Regions from separate parts of the Pseudomonas sp. NPDC090233 genome, predicted to be linked through region 2. Evidence: riboswitches for the same ligand, from Rfam matches in the RefSeq annotation. Region 2 holds a riboswitch; the other holds the start of a gene.

The links. Region 2 has a riboswitch for thiamine pyrophosphate ahead of thiC (phosphomethylpyrimidine synthase ThiC). Riboswitches for the same ligand answer to the same signal wherever they lie in the genome.
Region 1: linked by a shared signal. The riboswitch ahead of ACIQUF_RS03740 (TenA family protein) and the one ahead of thiC (phosphomethylpyrimidine synthase ThiC) in region 2 are both predicted to bind thiamine pyrophosphate.

The regions. Positions count from the first base shown of each region.
Region 1 is NZ_JBIVYQ010000001.1:821,060-826,975, reverse strand. Features, by position in the region: gene ACIQUF_RS03755 (ornithine cyclodeaminase family protein) at 1-576, shown strand, start outside; gene ACIQUF_RS03750 (BCCT family transporter) at 565-2,313, opposite strand; gene tenA (thiaminase II) at 2,489-3,160, opposite strand; gene ACIQUF_RS03740 (TenA family protein) at 3,163-3,810, opposite strand; TPP riboswitch at 3,890-4,003, opposite strand; gene ACIQUF_RS03735 (EAL domain-containing protein) at 4,165-5,916, shown strand, end outside.
Region 2 is NZ_JBIVYQ010000006.1:383,323-389,238, forward strand. Features, by position in the region: gene waaA (lipid IV(A) 3-deoxy-D-manno-octulosonic acid transferase) at 1-189, shown strand, start outside; gene ACIQUF_RS18985 (TolC family outer membrane protein) at 310-1,743, opposite strand; TPP riboswitch at 1,906-2,012, shown strand; gene thiC (phosphomethylpyrimidine synthase ThiC) at 2,167-4,047, shown strand; gene cytX (putative hydroxymethylpyrimidine transporter CytX) at 4,126-5,409, shown strand; gene ACIQUF_RS19000 (RsiV family protein) at 5,378-5,916, opposite strand, start outside.

The DNA of each region.
Region 1 (5,916 bases), on a different contig from region 2:
AAAGCCATCGGCATGCTGGGCACCGGCACACAGGCGCGGATGCAGTTGGAGCAGTTGGCTGCCGTCACTCCTTGCCGCAAGGTGATCGCTTGGGGGCGCAGTGACTTCCAGCTTGCAGCCTATAAAACGTTCGCCAGCGGTCTCGGCTTTGAAGTCGAGGTCACGCGCGATGCTGAAGTGGTTGCGCGCAATGCGAACTTGATCGTCTGCGCAACGCCATCGCGTGAGCCGCTGTTACTCAGCGAATGGGTGCAACCGGGCACCCATATCACCGCAGTAGGTACCGACGCACCGGGTAAGCAGGAGCTTGACCCGGCGCTGGTCGCACGGGCTGATCGCATCATCGTCGACGCGCTCAACCAAAGCAGCCAGTACGGCGAAGTTTCCCATGCGCTGAACGCTGGCTTGATCGGCGAGCAGCAGTTGACTGAGCTGGGTGCCCTGCTCGAAGGCCGCGTACCCGGTCGGGACGACGACGAGCAGATCACGCTGGTCGACCTAACGGGGGTGGCTGTCCAGGACGCACAGATTTCAGGCTGTGTGCTCGCCTCACTCAACAGTCAATCAACCCTGTGACAGTTCAACCTGCGCCGCTGCAGGCTTAACCGACGCTTTTTTCTCCTGCACCACGATGTAAAACTCCTCGCCGTGCTTGACCGCGCCGTACAGCACGGCCTTTTCGATCAGCTCGCTGCCGCGCAGGTGGCGCAGCATCATCGGGTCTTTGCGCAGGTCGCGATACAGCGCCAAACACAGCAACACCATCACCAGCACAAAAGGCAGCGCCACGACGATCGTCAGGTTCTGTAGGCCCGTCAGCGCCTGGCCTGGGTTACCTGGGTCGCCGATGGCCAGCATGATGGCGGCAACCGTGCCGGTCAGTGCACCCCAGAAAATAACCGTGGCACGCGCGGGTTTTGCGGTGCCGTGCTGGGACAAAGTGCCCATCACCAGCGATGCTGCATCGGCCCCGGAGACGAAGAAGATCGCCACCAGGATCATCACCAGCACGGAAGTCGCCGATGCCAGCGGGTAGCTGTCGAGCAGTTGATACAGGGTGTGATTGCTGTTCACCGCCCCGTCGATCAGCACGAAGCTGCCCTCGCGCAGGGCGTCGATGCCGGCACCGCCGAAAATGCTGAACCACACCAGGCTGACCAGGCTCGGCACCAGCAGCACGCCACTGACGAACTGGCGGATGCTGCGCCCGCGGCTGATGCGAGCGATGAACATGCCGACAAAGGGCGTCCAGGAAATCCACCAGGCCCAATAGAACACTGTCCAGCTGGCCAGCCAGCTGTCCATGGCATCGCCGCCACTGGCGCTGGTGCGCGCCATCATTTCAGGCAGCAGCTTTATATAGACGCCGATCGACGTGGGCAGCAGATTGAGCATCAACAGCGTAGGGCCAACCAGAAAGACGAATAACGCCAGCGCCAGTGCCAGCACCATGTTGGTGTTGGACAGCCACTGGATGCCTTTGCCAATGCCAGACACGGCCGACGCGACGAAGGCGATGGTCAGCAAGGTGATGAGGGCGATGTAGAACAGCTTGCCCGGCTGTTCGATCCAGCCGTTGTATTCCAGGCCGCCAGCAATCTGCAGCGCGCCGAGCCCCAGCGACGCCGCCGAGCCGAACAGGGTGGCGAAGATCGCCATCATGTCGATCACCCGGCCGACAGGGCCGTTGGCATGCTTGCCGATCAACGGCCGGAACGCGGTGGAGATCAGTTGTGAGCGGCCGCGGCGAAAGGTGCCGTAGGCAATCGCCAAACCGACGATGGCGTACATCGCCCAAGGGTGCATCGACCAATGAAACAACGTGGTCGCCATCGCCACCTGCAGGGCTTCATCGGATTGCGCCGCGGCACTCCCCGGTGGCGGGCTGACGAAATGCGACAGCGGCTCGGCGACGCCGAAGAACATCAGGCCAATGCCCATGCCGGCGCTGAACATCATGGCGACCCAGGACACCGTGCGAAATTCCGGCGCTTCGCCGTCACGCCCCAGCGGAATTCTGCCGTAGCGGCTGGCCGCCAGCCACAGCACGAAAATCACGAACACGGTCGAGGTCAGCACGAAGAACCAGCCGAAGTTGACGATGACCCAGGACTGAGCCGTTGAAGCACTGGCTGCGAGGCCCGCCTGATTGACGAGACCCCAGAGGATGAAGACGATTGCCAGCAGGCTGGTAATGCCGAACACCGCCCAATCGAGCTTGCCTTCGCGGTGGCGGTCCTGCCGGGCCTCGGCAGTCTTGGTCGGGTCGGTGACGCCGAGCGCCGGTGTTTCAACGTTCTCTTGCGTTGCCATCAATGGGCCCTTTTCGGTTTTGCTGCAGGCTTTTGTAGTTGTAATTGCTAGCGATGCCTACTCAAAAACCGGGGACGGCCCAAGAGAGGCCGTTTGATTATCCAGTGCCCGAAACGACGACCCCTATTCCAGGACCGTCCTGCTACATCCAATGCGCGACCTGTCGGTCACGTATCTACCTGGCAGGCGTTACCACGCCCTCAAACCCCATTTGCCAAAAGTCGGCTTCCAACCGCGAGGCCTGGCCAAAGACTGCTGCCAGCTCAACGAACCGCTGCTCGGTCATGCTCCGCGCGGCCAGTTCATCCAGGTGCTTGCGTGCTGCCGCGGCAACGCCCTGGTAGCCTTCACCGGCATACTCGCCTATCCATTCCCGGTACGGGTGATTGCTCAGATCACCGATCCGCTCCGCCAGCGTGCGGCCAATTTCGGCGTAGCCGATCACGCACGGCGCTAACGCCACATGCAGTTCCAGCAGATCGCCCGCAGCGCCGCAATCGAGTACATAGCGGGTGTAGGCGACCGTGGCCTGATGCTCCGGCGCCGCCTCGATATCGGCCTGCGTCAGCCCCCAACGAGCGCACAGGCGCAGGTGCAGTTCGGTCTCGTCAAGGATCGCCGCCAGGCCGGCCTGGGCAGCGCGGATGTCGGCTGGCAGGCGGCTCTTATAGGCAGCCAGCGCCCAGGCGCGGGCGAACTGGATGAGGAACAGGTAGTCCTGCACCAGGTAGGTCCGGAAGGCTTCCTCGCTCAGGGTGCCCTCACCCATCTGCCGGACGAAGTCGTGGTCCACATAGCTGGACCACTGCGCGGCGGTGGCGGCCTTCAGGCGCTCGAAGATATCCATGCTCAAGCCTCCTCGTCGTAGATGGCGTCGAAGAAGGCCAGCTCCAGGGCCACGGTACGCGCATAGAAATCGCGGCTCAGTTCTGCTTCCTGCGGCCCTACCCGGTCGAGTTCGGATTGCAGGAAGGCGACAAATTCGGCAAACGCCGGGTTGTCGTGCAGGGTAATCCACTCTGCGTGCACGAAATTGGCCGGCAGCGGTTTGGCGGCCCGCGTCGCCCAGTCCAGGTACAGACCCTCCGCTACGTTCAATACCGCCAGCGCAGCTGCATAGGAGCGGGTGGCCGCCGCCTCGCGCATGATCGCCTTGAAGCCCGCTGTGGGCAGCGTGTCCTCAGGTCCCATACGCTGCTCTGGACTTACGTCCAGTGCCTCGAAGGCGCGCAGGAAATAGGTGTTTTCATCGCTGGAAATCATCCCGGCGAAGCGGCCGAACCGCAGCCGAGCCTCGAAGGTGTCGGCAGTGGCGATGGCGGCGCCCAACAAGGTCAGGAAGCTGTCGAGAAAACGATGGTCCTGGACCAGGTAGCGGACCATGATCGGGTCCGCCACGCTGCCGTCGCAGAGCTCGGAGACGAAGCGGTGGCCGACGGCAGCCGACCAGGTCGGTTGGTTCTGTTGGCGCAGGGTTTCGGTGAAGCGTTCGGTCATGATGCTGCCCTCCATTGGGGTGACAGCGAGACCGTTATGTTGGGGCATGAAGCGGCCTCGCAATGAGGCCGGCAAAAAGGCAGGTCGGCAGTCCCATCCCTTCGCCGGCATGATCCGGATCAGGTTCTAAGGGTCACCGCGCTGCGATGCCAGCGGTCTCTCAGCCCGTTGCCGGACTCCCCTTGGTGGGGTGCAGGTATACAGCAGCTGAACAGCGTTTGTCACGAGGTAGCCCCCCACAAATGGCCCTGCACGCTGCGGCTCGGAAAAATAAAGGCATTTAGCCACCAGTCATGAACCTGTCATCTGCCTGTCGTATTTTTCGACCATCACCCAGGGTCGGGAATGCCAGCTGTGATACGCCGTTTTCTCTCGTCTGCAGGCCTGTTACGCCTGTTGATACTGGTGCTCTGCGCAGCCACCCTGACGTTCCTCTGGGGGCTGCACTTTACTCAGAAGGGAGCCGCGCGCCAGGATGCACTGTCGGCGAAGGCCGCCGAACACCTGAACCTCGCAAGCATCGTCGGCGAAAGCCTGCGACAGTTGGTCGACCGCGCCCAGGCCGTAGGCCGGGTTACCCAGGACGACATGAAAGTGCTGCGCCAGGGCAACCTGAGCCTGGCACGGCTGCTGGCCGAAGACCCGGTATTCAAACGCATGAGCCTTTATGACCGGAACGGGCGGCTGCTGTCGGCAAGCCATGGCGATGAAGCCCCAGAGCTGCCGGAGGACTGGCTGCAGCAGCTCAAACTGCATGTCGCCCATTACGGTTTCAAACCGTTCCTGCCTCGCATCACCCCAACGCTTACACCGACCGCCATGCCGAACTGGCGCCTGCCCTTCCTCTTGCCGTTGACCAACCTGCCCGGCCGCGAAATCGACAACATCCTCGTGGTACAACTCGATATCGGCTACCTCGCCGTGCTGTTCCAGCACATCGACCTGGGCACTACCGGGTTGATGCGCCTGTTACAGGATGACGGCCAGGAACGCCTGCGTATCGACACCAGTGGCGTGGTCGTGGCCGGTGATGAATTCGAGCCTGGCCTGCCGACGCCGGGCAGCGAGTCCGGGCTACTGGTCCAGTACGCCGCCGGCAACCCCTTCCAGAGCCTCTACCGGCGCATCGACGAGCGCGGCTTCAGCATCATCGTCAGCCAACGCTATGACGAGATTCTCGCCCCCACGGCCCTGGCCTATTCTCGCCAGTTCTGGCTGAACCTGAGCATGACCCTGATGATCCTCGTCAGCCTGGCCTGGACCCTGCGTCTGTTAGGCAAGCGCCAGGAGGCTTTCAGCGCCCTGGAGCACGCGCAGCAGGTCAATCAGCAGTTGATCGTGCGCCTGGAGGACGAACACCGGCGCAGCAGCCACGCCGCCGCCACCGACCACCTCAGCGGCCTGCACAACCGCCGCCAGTTCGTCGAGGTGGCAGGTCAGGCACTGACACGCCAACGTGGCAAACGCCGGCTGATGGCGATCCTGTTCATCGACATGGACCGCTTCAAGTCGATCAACGATTCGCTTGGGCACAAGATCGGCGATCTGCTGCTGCAGGCCGTGGCTGGGCGTATTCAGCGCCTGCTCGAACCGGGCGACGAGGCTTCACGCTTTGGGGGCGACGAATTCGTCGTGCTGCTGGCGGGCGAGCGCAGTGAAGCGCAGATCAACAGCTGGGTGCACAACCTGGTGCAGAAGCTCTCGGCCACCTATGCCCTGGACGGCCAGGAGGTCAACACCAGCCCCAGCGTCGGCGTCAGCATCTGCCCGCGCGACGGCCAGGATATCGACAGCCTGATCCGCTGCGCCGATGCCGCCATGTATTCGGCCAAGCAGGCCGGGCGCGCCCAATACCGCTTCTTCGACCCGTCGCTCAACCTTGCCGACATCCAGGCCTTCACCCTCGAACAGGCCTTCGGCAGCGCCCTGGCCGAGCGCCAGTTCGTGTTGCATTACCAGCCTCAGATTCGCCTCGACACTCACCAGGTGCTGGGCTACGAAGCACTGGTGCGCTGGGATCATCCAGAGTTCGGCCTGCTCTACCCGGACCGTTTCATCGGCCTGGCAGAACGCAGCGGTTTCATCATCGAACTGGGTTGGGAAGTG
Region 2 (5,916 bases):
GCGATGTTGCGCGAGGCGGGGGCGTTGCAGCAGGTGGAGGATGCCGACGGGCTGGCCGAGGCGGTGCGCCGGTTGGTGGAGCTGCCGCAGGATGCGCAGCGCATGGGCGAGGCGGGCAGGGCGGTGATGCGGGCCAATCAGGGGGCCTTGCAGCGGCTGCTGGATGGGCTGGACCGATTAATCCGCTGATTCATTATTTCCCCTGTGGGAGCGGCTTCAGCCGCGAACACCGGCGAAGCCGGTGCCATCCACCGCGTCGTTTGCTTCGCGGCTGAAGCCGCTCCTACAGGGGTATGCGGCGCTCCAGAATCAAGGCCTGCGTTCGAAGTTCTTCGCCGCCGCCGCCGCCAGGTCTGGTGGCAGGAAATCCTTGTCCGGGTTGTAGTCCGCTTTCAGATACCGCTTGAGGTCCACCAGGTCCTGTGGGCTCAAGGTCCCGGCCGCCTGTTTCAGGCTCAGGTTGTCGAGGATGTAGTCGTAGCGGCTGTTGTTGTAGTCGCGCACCGAGGTGTACAGCTGGCGCTGGGCGTCGAGCACGTCGACGATGTTGCGGGTGCCGACCTGGTAGCCGATTTCGGTGGCTTCCAGCGCGCTCTGGTTGGAAATGATCGACTGCTTGCGTGCCTGTACCTGCTCCACATCGGTATTCACCGCGCGGTGCAGGTTGCGCGTGTTCTCCACCACCTGGCGGCGCAGGCTTTCGCGTTGCTGCTCGCTCTGGCTCAGGCGCTGGTAGGCCTCGCGCACCTGCGAACTGGTCAGGCCGCCGCTGTAGATCGGGATATTCAGCTGCAGGCCGATGCTGGTCTGTTCCACGTCACCGCTGTAGCGCACGCCCAGCTGCGAGGGGTTGCTGAAACCCAGGTTGTCGTTGTCGCCTTTTTGGTACTTGGCCACCGCATCCAGCGTCGGCGCGTGGCCGGCCTTGCGCTGGCGCAGGGTTTCTTCGGCGGCACTGACGGCGTAATTGGTCGCCAGCAGGTTGAGGTTCTGCCGGCCGGCGGTCTCGACCCAGGCCTTGGCATCGTTGGGCGTGGGCACCTGGATCGGCAGGGTATGGACTACGCCCTGAATCGAAGCGTATTCGCGGTTGGTCAGGGTTACCAGTGCTTCGAAGGCATCCTGTACCTGGCGCTCGGCGATGATCCGGTTGGCCCTGGCTGTGTCGTAGCTGGCCTGGGACTGCAGCACGTCGGTCTTGTCCGACAGGCCCACGTCAAAACGTTCGTTGGACTGGTCGAGTTGGCGCTTGAAGGCGGCTTCCTCGGCCTTGGTCGCAGCCAGGTTGTCCTGGGCGCGGAGCACTGCGAAGTAGTTTTGCGCGGTCTGCAGTATCAGGTTCTGCTCGGTGGCCGACAGCTCCAGCGCCGCTTGCTCATTGACCGCCTCAGCCGCCTGCAACTGGAACCAGCGGTCGGCACGGAACACCGGCTGGGCCAGGGTGGCGCTCCAGGAGTTGCCGCTGCGGTTGGAGGTGATCGACGGTTCGTCGAGTTTGGTCCGGGTATTCTGCATCTCGGCACCGGCCGACAGGTTCGGCAACAGGCCGGCGCGGGCCTGGGGCACCACTTCGCGGCGGGCGCCATAATCGGCGCGTGCGGCCGCAAGATCGGCGTTGTTGTCGACCGCTTCCTGGTAGACGCTGACCAGGTCGGTTTTGACTGTTGTGGGCACATCCGCTGCCCAGACCACTCCGTTGGACGCACAAGACACGGCTATCGCCAGTGAGAGTTTGCGCAGCATAGAGGCAATCCTTGTACGAAATTATAATTTCTGAACTGTTGAGTATCGAAAGATGGGCCAGTGTAAGGCCGAGCGCAGTCGGCAACAATCGCCGCGTGCGCCTTTCATCATCGCTACCATTTACCCGCTTGGCTTTGCCGACCACTCCAGTCTAGACTGCGCATGTTCTTGTCGGGGTGCCTTGAAGCAAAGGCTGAGATCGCATAGGTGCGGATCCCGTTGAACCTGATCAGGTTAGCGCCTGCGTAGGGAACAAGATTGCTCGCCTTCCCGGGGAGCCTCTTGTGCAAGGTCCGGGAATGTCTCAGCTGCTTGCGGCTCATGGCACCTCGTCCTCGCACTGCACTCGTCTACGAGTGCGTCCGCCTCTTTCAGGTTCACCCCGACATTCCGCCCGCTTGGAAGCCGTCTGGAGAGCCTGTGATGACCAAACAAGAAAAAACGATCAACCTCAGTGAGTCGGCGCAAGTCGATCAGCAGTCCGTGCAACCGTTTCCGCGTTCGCGCAAGGTCTATGTCGAAGGTTCGCGCCCGGACATCCGCGTGCCGATGCGCGAAATCAGCCTGCACGACACCCCCACCGACTTCGGCGGCGAAAGCAACGCCCCGGTGCTGGTGTATGACACGTCCGGCCCGTACACCGACCCGAACGTCATCATCGACGTACGCAAAGGCCTGGCCGATGTTCGGTCCGCCTGGATCGACGCGCGTGGCGACACCGAGCGCCTGGGCGGCCTGAGCTCGAACTTTGGCCAGCAGCGCCTGAACGATGCCGAGCTTGCCAAGCTGCGCTTCAACCACGTGCGCAACCCGCGCCGCGCCAAGGCCGGCGCCAACGTCTCGCAGATGCACTACGCCCGCCAGGGCATCATCACCGCCGAGATGGAATACGTTGCCATCCGCGAGAACATGAAGCTGCAGGAGGCGCGCGCCGCAGGTTTGCTCAACCAGCAGCACGCCGGCCACAGCTTCGGCGCCAACATCCCGAAAGAGATCACCGCCGAGTTCGTGCGCGAAGAAATCGCCCGCGGCCGCGCGATCATCCCGGCCAACATCAACCACACGGAGCTGGAGCCGATGATCATCGGCCGCAACTTCCTGGTGAAGATCAACGGCAACATCGGCAACAGCGCCCTGGGCTCCTCGATCGAGGAAGAAGTGGCCAAGCTGACCTGGGGCATTCGCTGGGGCTCGGACACGGTCATGGACCTGTCCACCGGCAAGCACATCCACGAAACCCGCGAGTGGATCATCCGCAACTCGCCGGTGCCGATCGGCACTGTGCCGATCTACCAGGCCCTGGAGAAGGTCAACGGCGTGGCCGAGGACCTGACCTGGGAGCTGTTCCGCGACACCCTGATCGAACAGGCCGAGCAGGGCGTGGACTATTTCACCATCCATGCCGGTGTGCTGCTGCGCTACGTGCCGCTGACCGCCAAGCGGGTCACCGGCATTGTCAGCCGGGGCGGTTCGATCATGGCCAAGTGGTGCCTGGCGCACCACCAGGAAAACTTCCTGTACACGCATTTCGATGAGATCTGCGAAATCATGAAGGCCTACGACGTCAGCTTCTCGCTGGGTGACGGCCTGCGTCCGGGCTCGATCGCCGACGCCAACGATGCGGCGCAGTTCGGCGAACTGGAAACCCTCGGCGAGCTGACCAAGATCGCCTGGAAGCACGACGTTCAGTGCATGATCGAAGGCCCGGGCCATGTGCCGATGCAGTTGATCAAAGAGAACATGGACAAGCAGCTGGAGTGCTGCGACGAGGCGCCGTTCTACACCCTCGGCCCGCTGACCACCGACATTGCCCCCGGTTACGACCACATCACCTCGGGTATCGGCGCGGCGATGATCGGCTGGTTCGGCTGCGCCATGCTCTGTTACGTCACGCCGAAAGAACACTTGGGCCTGCCGAACAAGGATGACGTCAAGACCGGCATCATCACCTACAAGATCGCCGCGCATGCCGCCGACCTTGCCAAGGGCCACCCCGGTGCGCAGATCCGTGACAACGCCTTGTCCAAGGCGCGGTTCGAGTTCCGTTGGGAAGACCAGTTCAACCTCGGCCTGGACCCGGACACTGCACGCGCCTTCCACGACGAGACCCTGCCGAAGGAATCGGCCAAGGTCGCGCACTTCTGCTCGATGTGCGGGCCGAAGTTCTGCTCGATGAAGATCACCCAGGAAGTGCGTGAGTACGCCGCCAGGATCGAGACCGTGGACGTTTCGGTCGAGCAAGGCATGCGCGAGCAGGCCGAGCGGTTCCGCCAGGAAGGCAGCCAGCTGTATCACAAGGTGTAAGGCACTTCACAACCTCTGTGGGAGCTTGCTCCCACAGAGGGACCGGTATCTATCCCAACATTTGCGGCGATAAGCACAATGACAACCCCCAGCCACTTCTCCCCTGACCACCCGGTCCCCACCACCCAGCGCCCGTTCGGCGGCCGCGACCTGTTCTCGCTGTGGTTCTCCCTCGGCATCGGCCTGATGGTCCTGCAGGTCGGCGCCATGCTCGCCCCAGGCCTTGGCCTGGCCGGCGCGGTATTGGCCATCGCCCTCGGCACTGGCGTGGGCGTGCTGTTGCTGGGGGCCGCCGGCGTGATCGGCAGCGACACCGGCCTCTCCGCCATGGGCACCCTGCGCCTTAGCCTGGGCAGCCACGGCGTGCGCTTGCCGGCGCTGCTCAACCTGCTGCAACTGGTTGGCTGGGGCGCCTTCGAGATCATCGTCATGCGTGACGCGGCCAGCCTGCTGGGTGCGCGCGCATTCGGCGAAGGCAGCCTGTGGAACAGCCCGATGCTCTGGACCCTGTGCTTCGGTGGCCTGGCCACCCTGCTGGCGGTGAGCGGGCCGCTGGCGTTCGTGCGCAAGGTACTGCGCAAATGGGGCATCTGGGTGCTGCTGGGCGCGTGCCTCTGGCTGACCTGGAACCTGTTCGCCAAGGCCGACCTGGGCGAGTTGTGGCGCCGCGCGGGGGACGGCTCGATGTCGCTGGCCGTCGGTTTCGACATCGTCATCGCCATGCCGCTGTCCTGGTTGCCGCTGATCGCCGACTACTCCCGCTTCGCCCGCAATGGCCGGCATGTCTTCGGCGGCACGGTATTGGGGTATTTCATCGGCAATACCTGGCTGATGAGCCTGGGCGTGGCCTACACCCTGGCCTTTGCCCCGAGCAGTGAGGCCAACGCGTTGCTGCTGGCCCTGGCCGGCGCCGGGATGGGTATTCCGTTGCTGCTGATCCTGTTGGACGAATCAGAAAAAGCCTTCGCCGATATCCACTCGGCGGCGGTATCGACCGGGATGCTGGTGCGAGTGAAAGTCGAGCACCTGGCCTTGGTCATCGGCGTGCTGTGCACGCTGATCGCCCTGCTGGCGCCGCTGGCCCAGTACGAGAACTTCCTGCTGCTGATCGGCTCGGTGTTCGCGCCGCTGTTCGGCGTGGTGCTGATGGACCACTACGTGATCCGCCGCCGCCGCTTGCCCGCGCAGGTCGACGGTTTGCACTGGCAGGCACTGCTGGCATGGGCGGTGGGTGTGGCGGCGTATCACCTGATTGCCGCGCAAGCGCCGGAGCTGGGCGCGACCCTGCCAGCATTGCTGCTGGCAGGTGGGCTGCATCTGCTACTGAGCTTCAGCCGCGCCCGGGAAACAGTTCGGGCTTGAGCACACCGTTCAGGCGCGGGTAGGGGAGCTTCAACTCCACGTGGCCCATGGAATAGGGCGCGATGGAGTAGACCTCATACTTGACCACGACTGCGCCGTACGTCAGGGCGATGTGCGGCGACTTCTTGAACGGCCAGGTTTTGACGAACTCGGCGTCCTTGTCCATGCCCACGCTGATCAACCAGGCGCGGTGCGATTCCTCGACCGTCTTCCAGAAGGTTTCTTCCTGGCCCGGCAGCAGCATGTCCTGCAGGGTCAGCACCTTGTCCAGCTTGCGCGAATAGTTGATGAAGCCGCGGCCCGGCATGCCGTGGGCGCCGCCGCTGTCGAGGTAGCTGGACAGCTCGATGATCACCAGCCCGTCATGCTGCTCGCGTACCTTGGCTTGCAGGTAGCTGCTGTTGCGTTTGTCGGCGGTGGCCAGGTATTGCTGTTCGTACGCCTGCAAAGTGCTGGGGGCGGTGCCATGCTGGTTGTCTTCGGTCAGCTGCAACAGGCGTTTTTCGA